DNA from 3 places in the Pectobacterium carotovorum genome. Region 2 is predicted to be linked to each of the others. Evidence: predicted binding sites of a transcription regulator. Region 2 holds the regulator's gene; each other region holds the start of a gene.

What was found. Region 2 encodes LexA, which represses DNA repair genes until DNA is damaged. Its sites were predicted from a motif close to TNCTGTATGTACATACAGNA; they were not measured.
Region 1: the regulator LexA is predicted to act here: its motif matches at 3,646-3,665, upstream of uvrB (excinuclease ABC subunit UvrB).
Region 3: the regulator LexA is predicted to act here: its motif matches at 2,716-2,735, upstream of R9X49_RS15385 (DinI-like family protein).

Annotation. Positions count from the first base shown of each region.
Region 1 covers NZ_JAXAFK010000001.1:976,613-983,267, reverse strand. The annotation lists gene yvcK (uridine diphosphate-N-acetylglucosamine-binding protein YvcK) at 41-973, shown strand; gene R9X49_RS04270 (glyoxalase) at 949-1,380, opposite strand; gene uvrB (excinuclease ABC subunit UvrB) at 1,409-3,421, opposite strand; gene R9X49_RS04260 (hypothetical protein) at 4,562-4,801, opposite strand; gene R9X49_RS04255 (hypothetical protein) at 4,908-6,655, opposite strand, start outside.
Region 2 covers NZ_JAXAFK010000002.1:305,721-312,375, reverse strand. The annotation lists gene R9X49_RS13425 (glutathione S-transferase family protein) at 7-1,002, shown strand; gene R9X49_RS13420 (LysR family transcriptional regulator) at 1,073-1,969, opposite strand; gene R9X49_RS13415 (pirin family protein) at 2,083-2,781, shown strand; gene zur (zinc uptake transcriptional repressor Zur) at 2,903-3,412, shown strand; gene R9X49_RS13405 (CsbD family protein) at 3,476-3,685, opposite strand; gene lexA (transcriptional repressor LexA) at 4,184-4,792, opposite strand; gene R9X49_RS13395 (diacylglycerol kinase) at 4,903-5,268, opposite strand; gene plsB (glycerol-3-phosphate 1-O-acyltransferase PlsB) at 5,396-6,655, shown strand, end outside.
Region 3 covers NZ_JAXAFK010000003.1:166,520-173,174, forward strand. The annotation lists gene R9X49_RS15365 (MBL fold metallo-hydrolase) at 1-652, shown strand, start outside; gene R9X49_RS15370 (DsbA family protein) at 640-1,296, shown strand; gene R9X49_RS15375 (SMI1/KNR4 family protein) at 1,458-2,021, shown strand; gene R9X49_RS15380 (hypothetical protein) at 2,057-2,350, shown strand; gene R9X49_RS15385 (DinI-like family protein) at 2,771-3,010, shown strand; gene R9X49_RS15390 (hypothetical protein) at 3,052-3,540, opposite strand; gene R9X49_RS15395 (Ig-like domain-containing protein) at 3,633-5,603, opposite strand; gene R9X49_RS15400 (hypothetical protein) at 5,667-6,655, opposite strand, start outside.

The DNA of each region.
Region 1 (6,655 bases), on a different contig from region 2:
ATGTCGTTCATATTCCTCTGGCTTATTCATAAGGTTTTCTATGCGCAATCGCACGTTGGCCGACCTCGACAGGGTTGTCGCACTAGGAGGCGGACACGGCTTAGGTCGTGTTATGTCTTCACTTTCTTCCCTGGGTTCACGGCTAACCGGCATCGTCACGACGACGGATAACGGTGGCTCTACTGGCCGCATCCGGCGCTCCGAAGGCGGCATTGCCTGGGGCGATACCCGCAATTGCCTGAATCAACTCATTACTACGCCCAGCGTGGCGTCTGCGATGTTTGAGTACCGGTTTAACGGTAACGGTGAACTTGCCGGACACAATCTGGGTAATCTGATGCTAAAAGCGCTCGATCACCTGAGCGTGCGCCCGCTGGAAGCCATCAATCTGATTCGCAACCTGCTCAAGGTGGATGCCTTTTTAATTCCGATGTCCGAGCATCCGGTCGATTTGATGGCGATTGATGAACAGGGCAACCCCGTTTATGGCGAAGTCGAGATCGATCAACTGGCGGCTTTACCGCAAGATTTGATGTTGTACCCGACGGTGCAGGCCACGCGCGAGGCGATTGATGCCATCGCCAAAGCCGACCTGATTTTGATTGGCCCCGGCAGTTTTCTGACTAGCCTGATGCCGCTGCTGCTGCTGGACGATCTGACACAGGCGCTCCGCCGCACGCCCGCCCCCATGGTCTACATCGGCAATCTGGGCAGCGAGCAGAGTAACCCCGCCGCCCGTCTGACGCTGGCGGAGAAACTGTCCTGGATTGAACACAAAGTGGGTAAATCGGTGGTGGATGTAGCGATAGTCGGCCCGAAAGTCGATGTCAGTCAGATGGGCGACCGCCTGATCGTGCAGCAAGAACTGGCCGCAGCAGATGTGCCTCACCATCATGACCGTGAGCTACTGCGCCAGGCTATCGATCGTGCGCTACAGCTGCTGGGTTCTCAATCCCGCAGCCACGGCGTATAAGTCACGCCAATCAGAATCCCTTCGGGACTCAGGAAACGCGTGACCTGCTGTCCCCAGGGTTCAAGGCGGTTCTCGACCAGCAGCGCATAGCCTTGCGCTTTTAGCGTACCGGTCGCTTCCGCCATGTCTGCCACTTCAAATTCCAGCCAGCTTTGCGGTTCAGGAAGATCCGCAGGCCAGTTCCCGTGCCCGAAACAGGATTCGCTGGCCTGTGACAGCGGCCACAGGGCGAAATGTTTCACACCATCCATTTCATCGCTCACCAGATAGTCGCTCCCTTCCGCAACAGGCTTCAGCGGTAACTTCAGCGTATCGACATAGAGCGCATGGCTGGCAGACAGCGATTTCACGATCGGCCCGAAACCCGCCACAAACAACACCTCAACACCCGGTATAATAGGGTCCATCATTGATCCTCAGTGAGCGCTGGCATCGTTAGGATGCAGCGATAAATTGTGCGCGCAGTGCCTGTAGCTCATCGCGCAAGGCGGCAGCTTCTTCAAATTCAAGATTCTGCGCATGCGTCAGCATCTTGCTTTCCAGCTCGCGGATTTTCAGCTCCAGGGCCTTCGGCGTCATAAGCTCATAGCGTGGGGCCGGTTCTGCCGCTTTACGGCTGCCTCGCCCTTTGCCTCTGTTCGTCGGCTGCCCCAGTTGCAGAATATCGGATATTTTCTTGTTGAGCCCCTGCGGCACAATCCCGTGCTCGGTGTTGTACGCCTCCTGCTTCTCACGACGGCGTTCCGTTTCGCCAATCGCCTTCGCCATGGATGGCGTAATCTTGTCGCCGTAGAGAATCGCCTTCCCGCGCAGGTTACGCGCCGCACGGCCAATCGTCTGGATCAGGGAACGTTCGGAACGCAGGAAGCCCTCTTTATCGGCATCCAGAATCGCCACCAGCGACACTTCAGGCATATCCAACCCTTCACGCAACAGGTTGATACCCACCAGCACGTCAAACTCACCCAGGCGCAAATCACGGATAATTTCCACACGTTCGACGGTATCAATATCCGAGTGCAGATAACGTACCCGCTCGCCGTGCTCTTCCAGATATTCCGTAAGGTCTTCCGCCATGCGCTTGGTCAGCGTAGTGACCAGCACACGTTCGTTAACCGCCGCACGCTGGCGAATCTCGGAAAGCAGGTCGTCCACCTGTGTCGCCACAGGCCGCACTTCGATGATCGGGTCGAGCAACCCGGTGGGACGCACCACCTGATCGATCACTTCACCGCCCGATTTTTCCAGCTCATAGTTACCCGGCGTCGCGGACACATAGATCGTCTGCGGCGCCAGCGCTTCAAACTCTTCAAATTTCATCGGACGGTTATCCAGCGCCGAAGGCAGCCGGAAACCGTACTCGACCAGCGTCTCTTTACGCGCGCGGTCGCCGCGATACATACCGCCAATCTGCGGCACGGTAACGTGGGATTCATCAATGACCAGCAGCCCATCCGCCGGTAAATAGTCAAACAGCGTCGGCGGCGGCTCGCCGGGACCACGCCCGGAAAGGTAGCGTGAGTAGTTTTCGATACCAGAGCAATAGCCTAGTTCGTTCATCATCTCCAGATCAAACTGCGTGCGCTGGCTTAGCCGCTGCTCTTCCACCAGCTTATCATTCGCCAGCAGCACCTTTCTGCGATCGGCCAGTTCCACCTTGATGTCTTCCATCGCCTGCAAAATACGCTCACGCGGCGTCACGTAGTGCGTTTTGGGGTAGATGGTATAGCGCGGCACCGTCTGGAGGACGTGCCCTGTCAGCGGGTCAAACAGCGATAGCCGCTCCACTTCTTCATCGAATAGTTCAACACGCAGCGCAATTTCGTCAGATTCCGCTGGGAAGATATCGATCACCTCACCGCGCACGCGGAACGTACCGCGCTGGAACGCCTGATCGTTGCGGGAATATTGCAGTTCAGCCAGACGCCGCAAAATAGCACGCTGGTCAATCAGCATCCCCTGCGTCAGGTGCAGCATCATTTTCAGATAGAGATCGGGATCGCCCAGACCATAGATAGCGGACACCGAAGCCACGACGATCACATCACGCCGCTCCAGCAACGCTTTTGTCGCGGAAAGACGCATTTGCTCAATATGTTCGTTAACCGATGCATCTTTTTCAATGAAGGTGTCCGAACTCGGGACGTAGGCTTCCGGCTGATAATAGTCGTAGTACGAAACGAAGTATTCGACGGCATTATCAGGAAAGAATTCTTTCATTTCGCCATACAGCTGAGCCGCCAGCGTTTTATTTGGCGCTAGCATCATCGTCGGCCGATTGAGGTCGGCAATCACGTTGGCGATCGTGAACGTCTTACCCGAACCAGTTACTCCGAGCAGCGTTTGGTGCGCTAACCCGTCTTCCAGGCCCTCTTTTAAACGACGAATGGCCTCAGGCTGATCGCCTGCCGGTTTAAAGTCAGAATTCAGTGTAAATACTTTACTCATCGTTAAGCACGCTACTTATCGTTATTACGCATCGCGCAATGCGATGTTCGTGGGTGGATGCTCGGAGGCAGGTAAAAGGCACAAGCTGACGATTTCAGGCACGGCTGTAGGTCGTCATCGGCATCCCTTGTCGCACCGTTATCATACTGACAGCGACCACGCTGACGCATGCGACATACGAGCTTTATTTTGAATGCCAATTGCGAAATCCGCCACCGCAATGATACTGGATATAAAAACAGCATCAAGAGAATTATCGCTGGATTGGATGATTAATCAACAAATGAATTTGCTAGCACATCCATCTTCAATCTACCAGATAAAATCATCATGATTTATCCCCAGACTTGGTAAAAATGTAACATGCAGGGACACGTGGTGACGTTAATTTATGCAACTACGCACCATTGCTGCTTAAGACGCTTGATTTTACTTAAGCATATGATAATAAATAGATTAGCAAAACCGTGGAGAATAGCGCCAACCTGGCGACAACCCGCGCCAGCTCTCGGTTAGAACGCGTTGTCTATCCATAATACACATAGTTATCCACAGAAATGGTGGATAACTCCCACAACCCCGCATCAGCACTGAGTTAGAGAAATACCCGCTTCATTCGTGATTCCCTCTGATATGGATTTTCTTCACACTCTTTCTGTGATTTATCGCATAAGTATTAGACGGAAAAAGACTAAAAACAGCAGAGAGCTAAATCGCAACAATTCAGGCATGGCGGGGAGTTAGGGGAAAATTCAAGAAGGTTTTAGCTATTAATCCATACCTGTTTTCAGGAAAAAATGCGATTAGCCCCTTTACAAGAAATGATGTGCTGTCGCAGACATCTGTTTGTTGATGACAGCATGTCGTACTACTACAGTACGATTGAGTAAAAATCGAAAGAGAATGAGATGAAAAGGTGAAGAACGGTTCATCCTAACTTTGGAAGATATCCAATCCCCCTGATAAGCATGAGTGGGAACAGTGATATAACGTTATCGTTTTAGAAACGAAAAACGTTGGCCTTCCAAGGCAAACCCAATAATGGGGCGAGCAGCAGAGGAAGCCAACGTATATAGCATGCAATGTATCACGCGTTTACATCAAGAAACAATAAATTAACCATTGATTTTACTTAAGATATTAATGTTCAGAACGCGTTTTTTTCTCTGTTTCTGAATCGGGTATGCTGGGCAGTTCAGGTAACTTTTTCTTTCTTCTTTCAGCATTCACATTAATTAATAATGTTTTTCTGCACTCACGCCAGTCTTTATCCGTTGGTTGCACGCCATGTTGATGGCCAGTGTAATATTTCACCTCATCACTTTTTATTTGCTTTGATAGATTTTTATCATAATAAACCAACCAGCAATAGTATGTCATAGTATTATCCTCAAAATATAATATAGAAATTATTAGATCATGGCAGGTAAAATCACCAAATATTTCTAAGGTGACAATAATTCAACCACGCCGAAATAAAATTACATCAATGACCAAATACATTCTTAACCTCTTCAACTAAACCAACGTACTGTGTTTTCAATGCACGTAGATTATATGATTTCGTATAATTCCAGTCTTTATCCCATCCTTCGCTACTAAACGTGCAAACATTTAGTTCTCCCAACTCCTTGAGAATTTTATCTAAATGTTCGTTGACCGTGCTAATAGATGACAGATTTGTACTAAAACCCTGTCCACGCCAGCGGACATTATCAGCAGCAGTGAAAGGAAGAGGTATGAGTTTGCCATAACTATTTTCCAATATTTTTTCATCTGCATTTATCTGAAAACGCATTGCGGCAGCTCCACCTTTAGTGAAAGTAATTTCACCCTCTTTCACACTTCTTAAAAGCATGGATGATGGCCCGAATGCATAAATTTCCCCATCAACACCAATGAGTGGAAACAGTTTCAGAAAGGCACTAAACGCACTATAATTCCCCGTGCCGTATGAGCAGTATTCAGCTTTATAAACAACCTGTCTGTAAGGATGAGACTCTACACGCAACACGTGATCGGTAATGGAGTTTTCATTTTTTGATAATAACCCTAACCCTAACTCTGCGCTACGTAGAAATTTTATATCATTCCATTTTTTATAAATAATTTTCGCTTCATTACTCAACATTTTGAACGTTTTTTCTATTGCATCATCTTTATCTAATACAGATTTAAGATAACTCAAACTTTGCCCAAATGAGTCTGCAATTTGTAAAGCGGACTTTATTTTACAGAATGAAAGATCGACTTTGCACGACTCCAGGACATAATAAAGATTACTTAATGCTAACAAATCCTGAATCATGCACTGTTTTTTCAACAGTTCTTGTGCCATCAAGGTATTCGATATTTCATTGAGATATCCCGTCGACATCCAGGGAAAAATATCTGACCAATTAGCGATCCAAGCACCAAGGACGGTATAATCCCCTTCGAGTGAAGCATCAGCTTTATCTTTCAAGAAAAAGTCATCATCGCTAAACTCTGATACCTGCTCATCCAGGATAACTGCCATTTCAGCCAGAACCTTAATACTTTTGTTAACCGGCTGTAAGACATCTACATCGTTATTTTTAACGTCTTTATTTAACTCTTCTACATTCTTAGTATCAGCGCTTTCATTTGCTTTTTTAATAAACTCCTCTAGCGTCAAATCCTTATCAATTTCTTTAGCTTTCTCATAGCCCGATGCGACAGAAAACGTATCAAGATCGTCCAGATTTTCTATTTTTTTTACTTCATCGGTAACTTCAGGATCGCTTTCCGGTTTTTGAAAATCTGGAATGGTAGGCGGAGGTGCAACGGTGTTTATTGTCGGCGCTTTTTCTAGTAGCTTGATCTCTGCAATGTCTGTAAAAGCTTTATTTTCGACAACCCTAAACCACTCATCCACCTGCTCTGCAACACACCCCCCACTAGACCAGGAAGTGCAGCCAACATTAACTTTTGACTCACTTTTTGAATTACCGCCATCATAAGTGGCCTTAACGGATACAGCCGTGCCCACGCTAGAATAAGAAAAGTCGGCGTTCCCACCATACTTCCAATCACTCATTTCTTCTGAGCTGGACATACTCATTGAGACTGTACCTAATCCTCCCCAGATGACGCCCACGACAACCCCATCACCATATTGCTTCACAAATTTTTGTAAAGAATTAACCCACTCTAACATCAGGGTATCAGAGCTATCAGACTGCCCTCTAACCGCATTGAATTTATTCAATACAT
Region 2 (6,655 bases):
GGATTTATGGGACAACTGGTTGACGGCGTATGGCACGATACCTGGTATGAAACCAAATCTACCGGCGGTCACTTTAAGCGTTCAGAATCCGCATTCCGCAACTGGGTAACGCCCGATGGCGCACCCGGCCTCACCGGCAAAGGCGGCTTTCCCGCCCAATCCGGTCGTTATCATCTCTATGTTTCGCTCGCCTGTCCGTGGGCACACCGCACGCTGCTCATGCGGCAGTTGAAGGGATTAGAAGATCATATCGCGGTTTCGGTGGTTCATCCGCTCATGCTCGATCACGGCTGGACGTTCGGTACCGATTTTGAGGGCGCGACGGGTGATTCGCTCTATCAGCACGAATTCCTCTACCAACTCTACCTGCACGCCAAACCGGACTACAGCGGTCGGGTGACCGTGCCCGTCCTGTGGGACACCGAGCAGCACACCATCGTCAGTAACGAATCCGCCGATATCATCCGTATGCTGAACAGCGCTTTTGACGGCGTAGGAGCCACGGCGGGAGATTACTATCCAGAAGCGCTACGCACTCAGATTGATGAATTGAACGGCTGGATTTACGACAAGGTCAACAACGGCGTTTACAAAGCCGGTTTTGCAACGAGTCAGTCAGCCTATGATGAATCCGCGACGACCGTTTTCGCCGCGTTATCCGATCTGGAAGCCATACTGGCAAAACAGCGCTATCTCACCGGTGAGCAGTTAACCGAAGCCGATCTGCGGCTGTGGACGACGCTGATCCGTTTCGATCCGGTCTATCACACGCATTTTAAATGCGATAAATATCGTCTGAGTGATTATCCAAACCTGTTCGGTTTTCTGCGTGATATTTATCAGATGCCCGGCATCGCCGATACCGTCGATATGGCACACATTCGTCACCACTACTATCGTAGCCACGGCACCATTAATCCGCATGGCGTGATTTCGCTGGGTCCAGAGCAGGATCTGAACCAGCCTCATCAGCGTGATAAGACGTTTGTCAGTTTATACTGAGGCGTTTGTCGATTAGTAATGAAGTGCACGGCAAGGTGTGGCCCACACCTTGCCGCAAAAAGCGCGGGATTTAGGGCTGGTTCAGCAACTTCGGAATTTCACGCAGGAACCAGGATTTCGCCTCGCCCATGCTGTCTCGCCGCCATGCCATAATAATCTGGCTTTCCATCTGATGCTCCGGACCAATCACCAGTAAACGCCCTTCGGCAATATCTTGTGCAACCATTGGATAAGGCATGGTCGCAACACCTAATCCCGCCAGCAGCGCACGCCGCTTATCATCCAGCGAGCTCACCGTCAGACGCTGCTGTTTATCCAACAGTTGCACGGTCAGAACCGGGCGCTCACGCGCCGTGTCCGCCACCGCAATTCCACGGTATTTCACCCGGGTCGCATCCGACAGCGGTTCAGGTTCCTGATGAATCGGGTGCTCTGGGCTGGCGACATAGACGTTATTCATCGTGTACAGCTTGCGGGTATTCATTTCTGAAGAGGCGCGAAAATGCATGTCCGGCGCAATCACGATATCGGCACGCCCTTGCTCAAGACGCTCCCACGCACCCGCCAGCACTTCCGTCAGAATCGACACCTGCGTATTCGCTTTGAGCGCCAGCTTATCGATTAAGGGAAAAAGTCGCTGAGTCGGAATAAGCGCTTCCGTCACAATCGTCAGGTGCGTTTCCCAGCCGCGTGCCAGTGCTTCCGCATCCGTAGTGAGCTTATCCGCGGCTTCCAGCAGGATACGCCCACGTTCCAGTAGCATGCGCCCGACATTCGTGAATTTAGTACGATGTCCGGAACGATCGAACAACACCACATCCAACTCTTCTTCCAGTTTCTGCATGGTATAGCTCAGCGCCGAAGGCACTCTACCCAGTTCGTCTGCCGCAGCGGCAAAGCTGCCACGACGATCGATCGCATCCATAACCCTCAAGGCTTCCAGCGTCAATGCTCGTTCTTTCGCCATCTTCGTACTCATTCAGGAATTTTGAATATACCCACCAGATTAACTAGCTAACAATCCAACGTCCACACAATTACTATCGGTTTAAGAAATAATTATCTGGGGGGATAAAGATTATGATCACACGAAGAGCAGCGGGGCAATGCGGCCAGGCCGACTATGGCTGGTTGCAGGCACGCTATACATTCTCTTTTGGTCACTATTTTGACCCACAGCTGCTGGGCTACGCCTCTCTGCGCGTGCTCAATCAGGAAGTATTGGCGCCGGGGGCATCATTCCAGCCGCGAACCTACCCACGGGTTGATATCCTGAATATTATTCTTCAGGGTGAGGCAGAATACCGCGACAGCAACGGTTGCCACATTCAGGCCAAAGCCGGAGATGTGCTGTTGCTCGCCACTCAGCCAAACGTCAGCTATAGCGAACATAATACCAACGCCAGTAAGCCACTGACGAGGCTGCAACTATGGCTGAACGCCTGCCAGACCCGAGAGAACAGCCCGTTACAGCGCATGGAATTAGATCCATCAAGCCATACTCTGCTTGCCTCGCCGGAAGGTGAACAGACCAGCCTGCAACTACGCCAGCAGGTTTGGATCCATCATGTCGATCTCCAGCAGAATGAGCAAAGCACGATCGCACTACAGGGCAATCAGGCATACCTCCAGTTGATCCACGGTTCAATGGTGGTAAAAGGCGGTCAGCACAGTGAAGCCCTACACTGCGGCGACGGTGCCTTTATTAAAGAAGAAGCAGCGTTGACGCTACAGGCAGAAGCACCTTTGCGAGCGCTGCTCATCGACCTGGTCGTGTAGCGTTCTGTCCGTTGTTTTTACAGGAAGTGGTTTTTGCAGGAAAACGCCGCCAGTTCGGCGTTTTTATTCAGTCGTGGTAAGATATCCGTCTTGTTCCTCAATGCGTCAGGGTGATATGACAATGGATTCAACCAAACAGGACAAACTTCTTGCCCAGGCTGAACAGATTTGTCAGCAGCGCGCTGTGCGTCTCACGCCGCAGCGGTTAGAGGTTTTACGCCTAATGGCACAGCAGTCCGGTGCTATCAGCGCTTATGACCTGCTGGATCTGCTGCGCGTTTCCGAACCTCAGGCGAAACCGCCGACCGTCTATCGCGCACTGGATTTTCTGCTGGAACAAGGCTTCATTCATCGCGTCGAGTCAAACAACAGCTACGTGCTGTGTCACCATATCGAAGACCACAGCCATACGTCAGCTCTGTTCATCTGCGATCGCTGCGGACAGGTTACAGAACGTCAAACCGAAGGTGTAGAAGAAACGCTGCGTAGTCTGGCACAGCAGTCAGGATTTACGCTACGCCACAGCGTTGTGGAAGCTCACGGGCTGTGTGGTGGCTGTCAGGAAGTGGCATCGTGCAATCAGCCGGATCATTGCGATCACGACCATACGGTTCCGATTAAAAAGCGTTAATCTCTATTAAAAAACGATAGCCCCGAGGGCTATCGTCCTTTCAGCGAAGAGCTATCGCGTTCACTACCAGTGATATTTGTGGTGCTCTTCCCAGTGCTTCACTTCTTTCTCTGCCGCTTCTTTTGCGTACCCGTAACGCTCCTGGATTCTCCCTACCAGTTGGTCACGCTTACCTTCGATGACCGTCAGATCGTCATCCGTTAATTTACCCCATTGCTCTTTCGCTTTACCTTTAAACTGTTTCCAGTTACCGCTGGCTTGGTCTTTATTCATAAGAATCTCCATACCTTAGGTGTATTGCGCATAAATGAATCATGACTACCGACGTAGGCGTCAGTGTCAGATAAATCGGTCTATTCAGTAAGCAGCGTCATCATGGTGTGAACCATCACGGTGTTCTTCGCCACTGTCTCCCTTGACTGCCGGGCTAACCTAAATGTGATGGCTGGTAATCAATCACCAAACGACCAAATCAAGATTAAAATGCTTACCTTGATAAAAATTATAGCCGAATATTTCACTTAAAATGAAAAACCAGGAATCAGTAACTGGGCAAGACGTTAAGAAAGAGAAAATCACCGCAAAAGCAGAGGAAAAACAGGTGGTAAGAGGAATCGCAGAAAACGCACGCTAAATGTAACGAAATATATACAGCCAGCAGATTAACACACGGGGGCAACCCACACATAAAGTGACTAGCACATGAAGCAATTAACACAAAGAGGATGATGCACTGACTCAAACAGACGAGCAGTGCATCTCGGTGAATCGTTAGCTCCAGTCACTGTTACGAATGACGCCAACCGCTAAGCCTTCTATCGAAAAGCTTTGTTGACGCAGGTCGACAACAATGGGGGCAAACTCTTCGTTTTCCGCGAGAAGATGCACTGTATTGCCCTGCTTTTTCAGGCGCTTCACCGTCACTTCATCATCAATACGTGCGACGACAATCTGACCGTTGCGTACATCTTCTGTTTTATGCACGGCCAGTAAATCGCCATCCATAATACCAATATCTTTCATCGACATACCGCTCACCCGCAGCAAAAAGTCAGCGCTGGGTTTGAACATGGCTGGGTCAACCTGATAGTGACATTCGATATGTTCCTGCGCCAGCAGAGGCTCACCTGCAGCCACGCGACCAACCAGAGGAATACCCGTCTCTTCTTCCATCAGCAGACGAATACCGCGAGAAGCACCCGATACAATTTCAATCACACCTTTACGCGCCAGCGCTTTCAGATGTTCTTCAGCCGCATTGGGAGAGCGAAACCCCAGCTGTTGAGCAATTTCCGCGCGCGTTGGCGGCATTCCGGTCTGCGCAATATGATCGCGGATCAGGTCATAAACCTGCTGCTGCCTTGCTGTTAATACTTTCATTCCGCCCCCTGGTTGTTTATACAGTCTTGCTGTGAGTATATACAGGTAAGCCACAATTGGGAATGGAGATATCGGCAAAGCCTCTGACTTTTATTCATTTATGCGTACCGTCAGGCAAAATGTTGCCAGAGGATGCTGCCCCACACGACAGCGGCTAACACGATGGCAACAAAAACAGCCGCCGAGCCGATATCTTTCGCCCTTCCGGATAATTCGTGATGCTCAGGGCCAATACGATCGACAACTGCTTCAATCGCGCTATTAGCCAACTCAAAAAGCATAATCAATACGACAGACCCGATCAGCAGCAGTTTTTCGACCAGCGTAACTGGCAGCAAACACGCAATAATCACGCCGACAATCGTCAGTATTGTTTCCTGACGAAACGCCGCCTCATGCTGCCACGCCTGCTTTAGCCCCTTAAGGGAATAACCGGTCGCCTTAATAATCCGGGTCATCCCCGTTGCTTTATTCATTTATCCTCCATTATTTACGCAAAATAGTTCGCATTTTAACGCACCTACGTTGTCTCATCACCACAGATCTCCGGCGCAGTTTCTGGTATCCTTGCGGCGCATTGCTAACAAGAGGCTCCAAGTTGTTATGTCAGGTTGGCGTAAAATTTACTATAAACTATTGAATCTCCCACTAAAACTGCTGGTTAAAAGCAAAGTTATTCCCGCAGATCCCGTGGTCGAGCTAGGGTTAGATCCCTCACGTCCTATACTCTATGTTCTGCCTTATAACTCTCAGGCAGATCTCTTGACGCTACGTGCGAAGTGCCTGGCATTGGGGTTACCCGATCCCTCGCAGTCGTTCGAATTCAACGGCGTCGAACTCCCCAGCCACGTCTTTATTAATGACGGGCCGCGCGTCTTTCGCTATTACGTTCCCAAGCAGAAATCCGTCAAGCTGTTCCACGACTATCTGGATTTGCATCGCGCTAATCCAGATTTAGACGTACAGATGGTGCCGGTTTCTGTAATGTTTGGGCGTTCTCCGGGTCGGGAAAGCCACGCTCAGGCCGCACCACACCTGCGCTTGCTCAACGGCATTGAGAAATTCTTCGCCGTCCTGTGGCTAGGCCGAGACAGCTTTGTCCGCTTCTCCAGCCCGGTGTCGCTGCGCTATATGGCGACCGAACATGGTACTGACAAAACCATAGCCCACAAACTGGCGCGCGTCGCGCGTATGCACTTCTCCCGCCAGCGTTTGGCGGCGGTTGGCCCGCGTTTGCCGGTACGTCAGGAGCTGTTTAATAAGCTGCTGGATTCCAAAGCAATCAAGAAAGCCGTAGACGATGAGGCGCGCAGTAAGAAGATTTCTACTGAGAAAGCGCAGCAGAACGCGATTGCGCTGATGGAAGAAATCGCCGCCGACTTCTCCTACGAAGCCGTGCGTCTGTCGGATCGCGTCTTAAGCTGGACGTGGAACCGCCTTTATCAAGGGATCAACGTCCATAACGCCGAACGCGTTCGTCAGTTGGCGCAGGATGGTCACGGCATTGTCTATGTGCCCTGCCACCGCAGCCATATGGACTATTTGCTGCTGTCCTATGTCCTGTACCATCAGGGCTTAGTGCCGCCGCACATCGCCGCCGGTATCAACCTGAATTTCTGGCCGGCAGGCCCGATCTTCCGCCGTCTTGGCGCTTTCTTTATTCGCCGTACCTTCAAAGGCAACAAGCTGTATTCCACGATTTTCCGTGAATATCTGGGTGAACTGTTTGCCCGCGGCTATTCGGTGGAATACTTCATGGAAGGCGGGCGTTCGCGCACGGGTCGTCTGTTGGAACCCAAAACCGGTACACTGGCCATGACCATTCAGGCCATGCTCAGAGGCGGTACGCGTCCTATCACGCTG
Region 3 (6,655 bases), on a different contig from region 2:
AAAACTGACCACCGTTTATATCAGCCATTCCGACCCTGACTACTACTTCGGTCTGGACGTGATCAAAGCCGCCTTCCCGGACGCGAAAATCATTGCTACTCAGGCCACTATCGACGCGATCAACGCCAGCAAAGACGGCAAAGTGGCGCACTGGGGCCCGGTTCTGAAAGAAAACGCGCCGAAAGAGATCGTGGTTCCTCAGCCGCTGGAAGGCGATAGCTTTACCGTTGACGGCAAAAAACTGGAAGTGAAAGGACTGAAAGGGCCAACGCCGGACCGTACTTACGTCTGGATCCCTTCACTGAAAGCCGTTGTGGGTGGTATTCCGGTGTCTGCCAACATCCACGTCTGGATTGCCGATACCCAAACGCCTGAGTCTCGCGTTCACTGGCGTGACACGCTGAAATCCATTGAAGCGCTGAAGCCGACCATCGTTGTACCGGGTCACTTTATCGCGCCAACAGATTACACCTTGAAAAACGTGACGTTCACGCTGCAATATCTGGAGACGCTGGAGAAAGAGCTGGCAAAAACCAAAGACTCTGCCGAGCTGATCGCTGCAATGAAAAAACACTACCCGACGCTGAAAGAAGAATCGGGTCTTGAGCTGAGCGCCAAGGTCCTGAAAGGTGAAATGAAGTGGCCACAGTAAGACTGCATTACATTTATGATCCACTGTGCGGCTGGTGCTACGGCGCCGCCCCACTCGCGCTGGCAGCGCAGGAGATTGACGGGCTGGATCTGATCCTCCACGGCGGCGGTATGATGACGGGCAGCAATAGCCGCACCATCACCCCCGAGTGGCACGATTATGTGATTCCCCACGATCGCCGTATTGCGCAAATGACCGGGCAGACCTTCGGGGAAAACTATTACGAAGGGCTGCTGCGCGACACCAGCGTCGTGTTGGATTCTGCGCCACCGACAGCTGCCGTACTCGCTGCGGAAGCGATGGATGACAAAGGCATGGTGATGCTGTACCAGATTGAGCGGGCGCACTACGTTTCCGGGCTCAAGATCGCCGATGCTGCCGTGCTGCGTCAGTGTGCGGAAGAAATCGGCCTGGATGGCGACGCCTTCAGCACCGAGTTCGCCTTTATTCAGGCAGAAACGCTGTCAAAACACATCAGCGCCAGCCGGGAATTACTGGCGAAAGTACGTGGACAAGGTTTCCCCACGTTTGCGCTGGAAGATGGCAACGGGAATTTCCAGCAAATTCCGGCAGCAAACTACCTCGGTCAGGTAGATGCATGGCGCAAGGTGCTGACACAGATGGTCAACCACGCCACCGCATAACGTTCTCATCACCCTTCCCAGGGAGCACGCTACGGCCTGTTCCCTTTTTTCATTCCCGATGCCGTCTGTATCTCATCCCTTTAAACCGCTAAAGTAGCTCCTTCGTGATAAATCAGCGAGCTACCGCGCTTATTCATCAATCCCGTTGAGAAGGAAGCAACATGAACGAACAGTGGTCTGTTTTTGAAACATGGTTGGAAGCACACTGGCCTGAAGGACGCAAAGCGCTCAATCCCCCCGCCACGGAACAAGAGATCGAGGCGCTTGAACACGCGCTTGGCACCTCTCTGCCCGAGGACTATAAAGCCTGCCTGCGTATTCACAACGGGCAAGATACCTACTCCGGCAGCATTTTTGAGAACACAGAATTCTTATCCACACATGCGGTACTGGAACAATGGGAAATCTGGCAGTCGCTGCTTAGTGAAGGGCAATTTGAGGGCATCGAGTCCAGCCCGGAAGACGGCATCAAGGCCGACTGGTGGAATGCAAAGTGGATCCCCTTCACCCACAACGGCGGCGGCGATCACTACTGTCTCGATCTCGATCCGGCTACCGGAGGCCAGCACGGCCAGATTATTACCATGTGGCACGACATGGACGAGAGAGAGAAACTGTCTTCCTCATTCGCAGACTGGTTCCAGAGCTATGTCTCCGACGTGATTGCCGGAAAGTACGTTTACTCTGATGAATACGGCGGGCTGACACCGATTGATGAGCTATGAATGCGCAAAGCAATCAATAACGGGAGCGATTTACCATGAAATTAAGCCACAGCTTTAGCAGTGCATTAAGAACGTTTGCCTATTTCATGGCCAGCGGCACGCAAAATACGCTTGAAGGCATTGATTACCTTTCACTCTACGGTGAAGAGCCCAGTGCGTTTGAACAGGTCTTCGCTATCTACGCCAATGTGCTAGAGCTGGATGAAGACGGCAACGTACTGAACGCCAAATATGCCGAAAAACGAGCCACAGACTATTTACGACAATACTGCGACCCCAGTTTCACCGTCGAACCGCCTTATGAAGACTGGGAAGTCGAATTGCATTAATGATCTACAACGTGAATTAACGAACACCGAGCAGTCGGTCAGCGTGCGAGCGCTTCTCTATGTTATAGTGAACTCTATCTCCCTGCGAAGAACCCGAGACAATAAGGGTGACAGGGATGCTGACAACGCTCAAACCAGACAACACCGCCAGACACACGAAACGATAACTGACAAATCATGACCGACGTAAAATCAGGTACACGCAACACGGTATCCACCGACTCTCGCGCTTCTCGCCTTAACCGCTTCTCCATCGCGCCGATGCTCGATAGTACGCATACAGCATATTAAACAATAAGATACATTAATCACGGGGTGCTATTGGGGTGCCCGACGTTATGTATTGGAAATAATTCATCATTGAATACTGGTTAAGCATACAGTATAAATACCTCACCAACTTAACTGAGGTATCCCGCAATGTTTGTTGAACTAGTCTACGATAAGCGCAACGTTTCCAGTATCCGCAATGCTCACTCGCTAATTGAAGGCGAGCTAACAAAGCGAGTTCACAGAGTCTTTCCAGATGCCGCAGTGAAAGCAAAAGCGATGCAGGCGAACGGCATCAATACCGACGCAAGCAAATCTGATAAAGCGATCATTGCTCGCGTTGTAGAAGAAATGTTCGATGAGTCCAATGATTGGCTGATTCTCGATTGATACGATACCCAGATACTGGGTATCTGTCGTTTTTTGCGTAATCAAATCGCAATCAGTGTTGCTGACGTGTCGTAAAAATACAGCGTGCCAGATGCGATGATTTCTATCCTGATGTTTGTTACAGAGCCGACAATTCCGGCGTTGTACGGAATCGTTATCCATCGCGCAGAGTTACCCCACGCGATTCTGATCGGCGTCGATGAGTTGAGCGGCGGCGATAGTGCGTTTTGTACTGTGCCGTCCGGTAACTCTGTTACCCACGTAATATTATCTGCACGCAGTTGAACAGGTTGTGCGTTTCCGCTGCGTGTCACAATGATATTGCTCGATGTGAATTGCCCAAACGAGGCCGCATCAATAACCGGGATACTGATTTCCATCATCCAATATTTTTGCGCCGAAACAGTCATCCCAGACCAGCGTTTAACAGAATTATCAGCATCAAAAATAGGTGAGTCGGCAATATCAACGGGTTCAGTTGGGAACAATTTTTTGAACACGCCGCCGTCATTGATCCACGCGGCGGCCACGCGTTTAATCGTCCCAGCATCGTTAATGTCGAGACGTTTAACGGGGGAAAACGAGCCCCCGGATTCACGAAATATTGGCATTTAACCCCTCGCTAAACCTGATACCAGATATGGCCCTGAGCGTATCCGCTGGCGCTGGATGGCGGTTCACTCGTCGATATCGTGTATCCCACCCCTATGTTATCGCGCGCTGTCGGTTTGTCAGGTACGTCCAGCAGATTCTGGGATTTCTCCAGATAGTCTCCGCCCGATTTCCCCCACGCACTAAACACGATAGGATTCGCGCCCACGTCAACGCAGTAGCGGTGATACACCTCGGTCGTGTTATACGGGTAGAACGTCTGGCGAATGCCTGCGTCGGTCGTTCTGATGACGTCCAGCATGCCAGCAAGTGCGACGGGATAATTCCGCGCTAACGTCGCATTGCTCGTTAACGACTGAAATTTACGACCAGGTGATATGACGGTATTCAGGTTATCAATCCCGATTGATGCGCTGGCTTGCGGAACAGCACCAACTTCAGCAGCCGTGAGCCCGTCTTTTGTTGCCAGCGCCGCCAGCCCTAGATTGCTCCGCGCTGCGGCCTGATCTGTCGCGCCAGCGGTGGCAATCTCAGATAGATTGTTATCGATCTGCAAGTAAACTTCAGGCAAGACTTCTTCAGTCGCAGTGATTGTTATCGAATCAGTAACGCCTGAGCTGGCACCTGTGAGCGTGAGCGTTGCCGTTCCACCAGAGCTGATCGTTAATATGCCGTCAACTGATAGCGTAGCTATTGTCGAATCAGACGATGATGCCTGCACCGATTCAGTGTAGTTGGGCGGGCTGTACGTGATCGGTACGGCGTACGTTCTGTCAGCAATCAGATTTGGCGGAGCATTGCCGATATCGATATTAGTCAGGAAAATATGCTGTGTTATCGTTGCGGTAGAGGCTAACCCGGTTGATACACTGGCGATTACGCTCTGAGTGCCGCTGACGCCGCTGTTTGCTGTGTACAGGCCGTTACTATCGACGCTACCTAGCGCAGGATCGGTTACGCTCCATGTAACGGGGTAATCAGCGGCAACACCAGCAGGTAAAACAGTTGCAGCCAACTGCTGCTGTCCACCAGCGTTTACTGTGCTGCTTGACGGGGAAATGATAATCGCGGACGGCACATCCGGTTTATCGGTGCTGACGCCCTGGATGTAGAAAACAGTAAATATCGTGCTGCTATCACCTCTGTTACTGGTGTAATCAAAGTTTATAGCCTCACCGGCTGTAAGTTGCATATCCACCAGCGTGCTGAATGGCAGCAATTCGCGGCGGTGGTGTCCATGTCCACGCGAACCAGTCACATACCCGTAAAATGGGGTTTTATTGACGACTGTGCCATTCACTAAAAGTTGACTCTCCCAATAATCACGGCTCTCTACACCGTCTGCCGTGTAGTGACCGATGATCAAAATCTGCACGCAGTCGGTCGGCGCGTTCAGTATCGCCTGCCCTTGAGCGGCGATATTCACTTGTGCAACTTGCAGGTTGCCCACGCGGGTCAGCGAGTCGTTAATCTCGTCGATCTCGCCGTCTATGATGTCGGTGCGCTCTTTGAGTCGCCGTGGCGATACAACCGTCGTTCCGCTCGTACCTTCAGTGACTTCCTGAGCGGTGGCTTCACGATAGATGAACTCCTGCCATTTTGTTTCGTCCGTGCCAGGCACTGACGTGTTGTTGTCAGCGATCGATACATACGATTTAAACGGCTGGTCTGCTGCTGCGCGGTAGCGAACAACAGCGCCGGAACTGTACGAAAACGCCCCGCCGTTGTTGTCTGCCGGCGTTATGTATTCAGGAAACCCAAACGTCTGATACTGGCGCACAGCGTTAGTGATGGCGTACAGAATTGCATTCATCGCTTCACGTTCAACCGGCTTTGCGTTAGCTTCTACAGTCGGGTCTTTTGCGTAATCACCGCCCCAGCCTGACGGGAACGATACAGCGCCGCTGCTCTGTGTTGCGTCGGGAATAGTCTGGCGATCGCCATTCGATGCAAACGGGATGCGGAAAAATTTCTGTTCCATTGATGTAGCTCCAGAAATGAAAAAAGCCGCGTCGAGCGGCTATTGGATTTATTTAATTGCGGCTTATTCAGCTGGCGAGGGAACTACTATGGGAACGTGGGGCGCTTCTTCGCGCGCTGGCATTTGCACGCGGACGCTCAAGAATCCGTCGGTAGGGATATCAATCGGATCGCCTTCGGCGTAGCCGTCCAGTTCGTTACGTGCAAACTCCATCGCATTCGGGTGCGTCCGGTGATACGTGCGGATAACGATAGAGCCGTCCCGTTCAACGTCATAATCGATCCACAGGCGCTCGAGCCCGTTGCGGCAACGTGGACCAACTATGCCGCCCTCAACACCGCCCCACGCAAGATCGCTATTCAGGCCGAGGCATCCAGAAATCCGGTATACCCCCTGATCAATTCGTTCTGTAACTAGCCCGTCACTCTCTGCATTGAGTTCGGATGTCCCGGTGCCGAACAATTTCACCACCGGCGATGCCACTTTAATGAACCCGTTTGCGTCCACCGCAGTATTGCCGGAAGTCCATACAGTGTTGTTGTTGATGATAAAATCCAGACAATCGACATAAATATTTCTGTTACTGTGAAATAAAATGACCGTACTCGCCTTATTATTACGCAATGAAAAATAGTTAGCGTCAGGGGTTTCGTAACCGACTGTCCAGCGTAAAGCTCCGTCGAAATCGCGGCCAGTAAAATAGCCGGGCTGGCCCAGTAATTCATTTACTATGCCTATGCTTTCCCAATTCTGGCGAAATACTTTCATCCCTGTTAGTGTCTGCGCTGTGTCTACAGTCACCGGATTTAAATTTTTATTGTCCCAGTTATAAACCCAATCACCCCACGTGCTATTAACCACGTTTCGTGATGCTGTTTTTATCCCACCCGCTGTAAATCCTATTGCTGATAACGCTCCGTAAAAATCAGCAGATTGAATTGGCGACCAATAATAAATAACGTCTGTGTATCCGTCCGGCCTGCCATCAACGTTTTGCGTTGCCCAGTACAGGCCTGCTGGTCTATTGAGGTCGAAAAACGCTGTTAAACTTG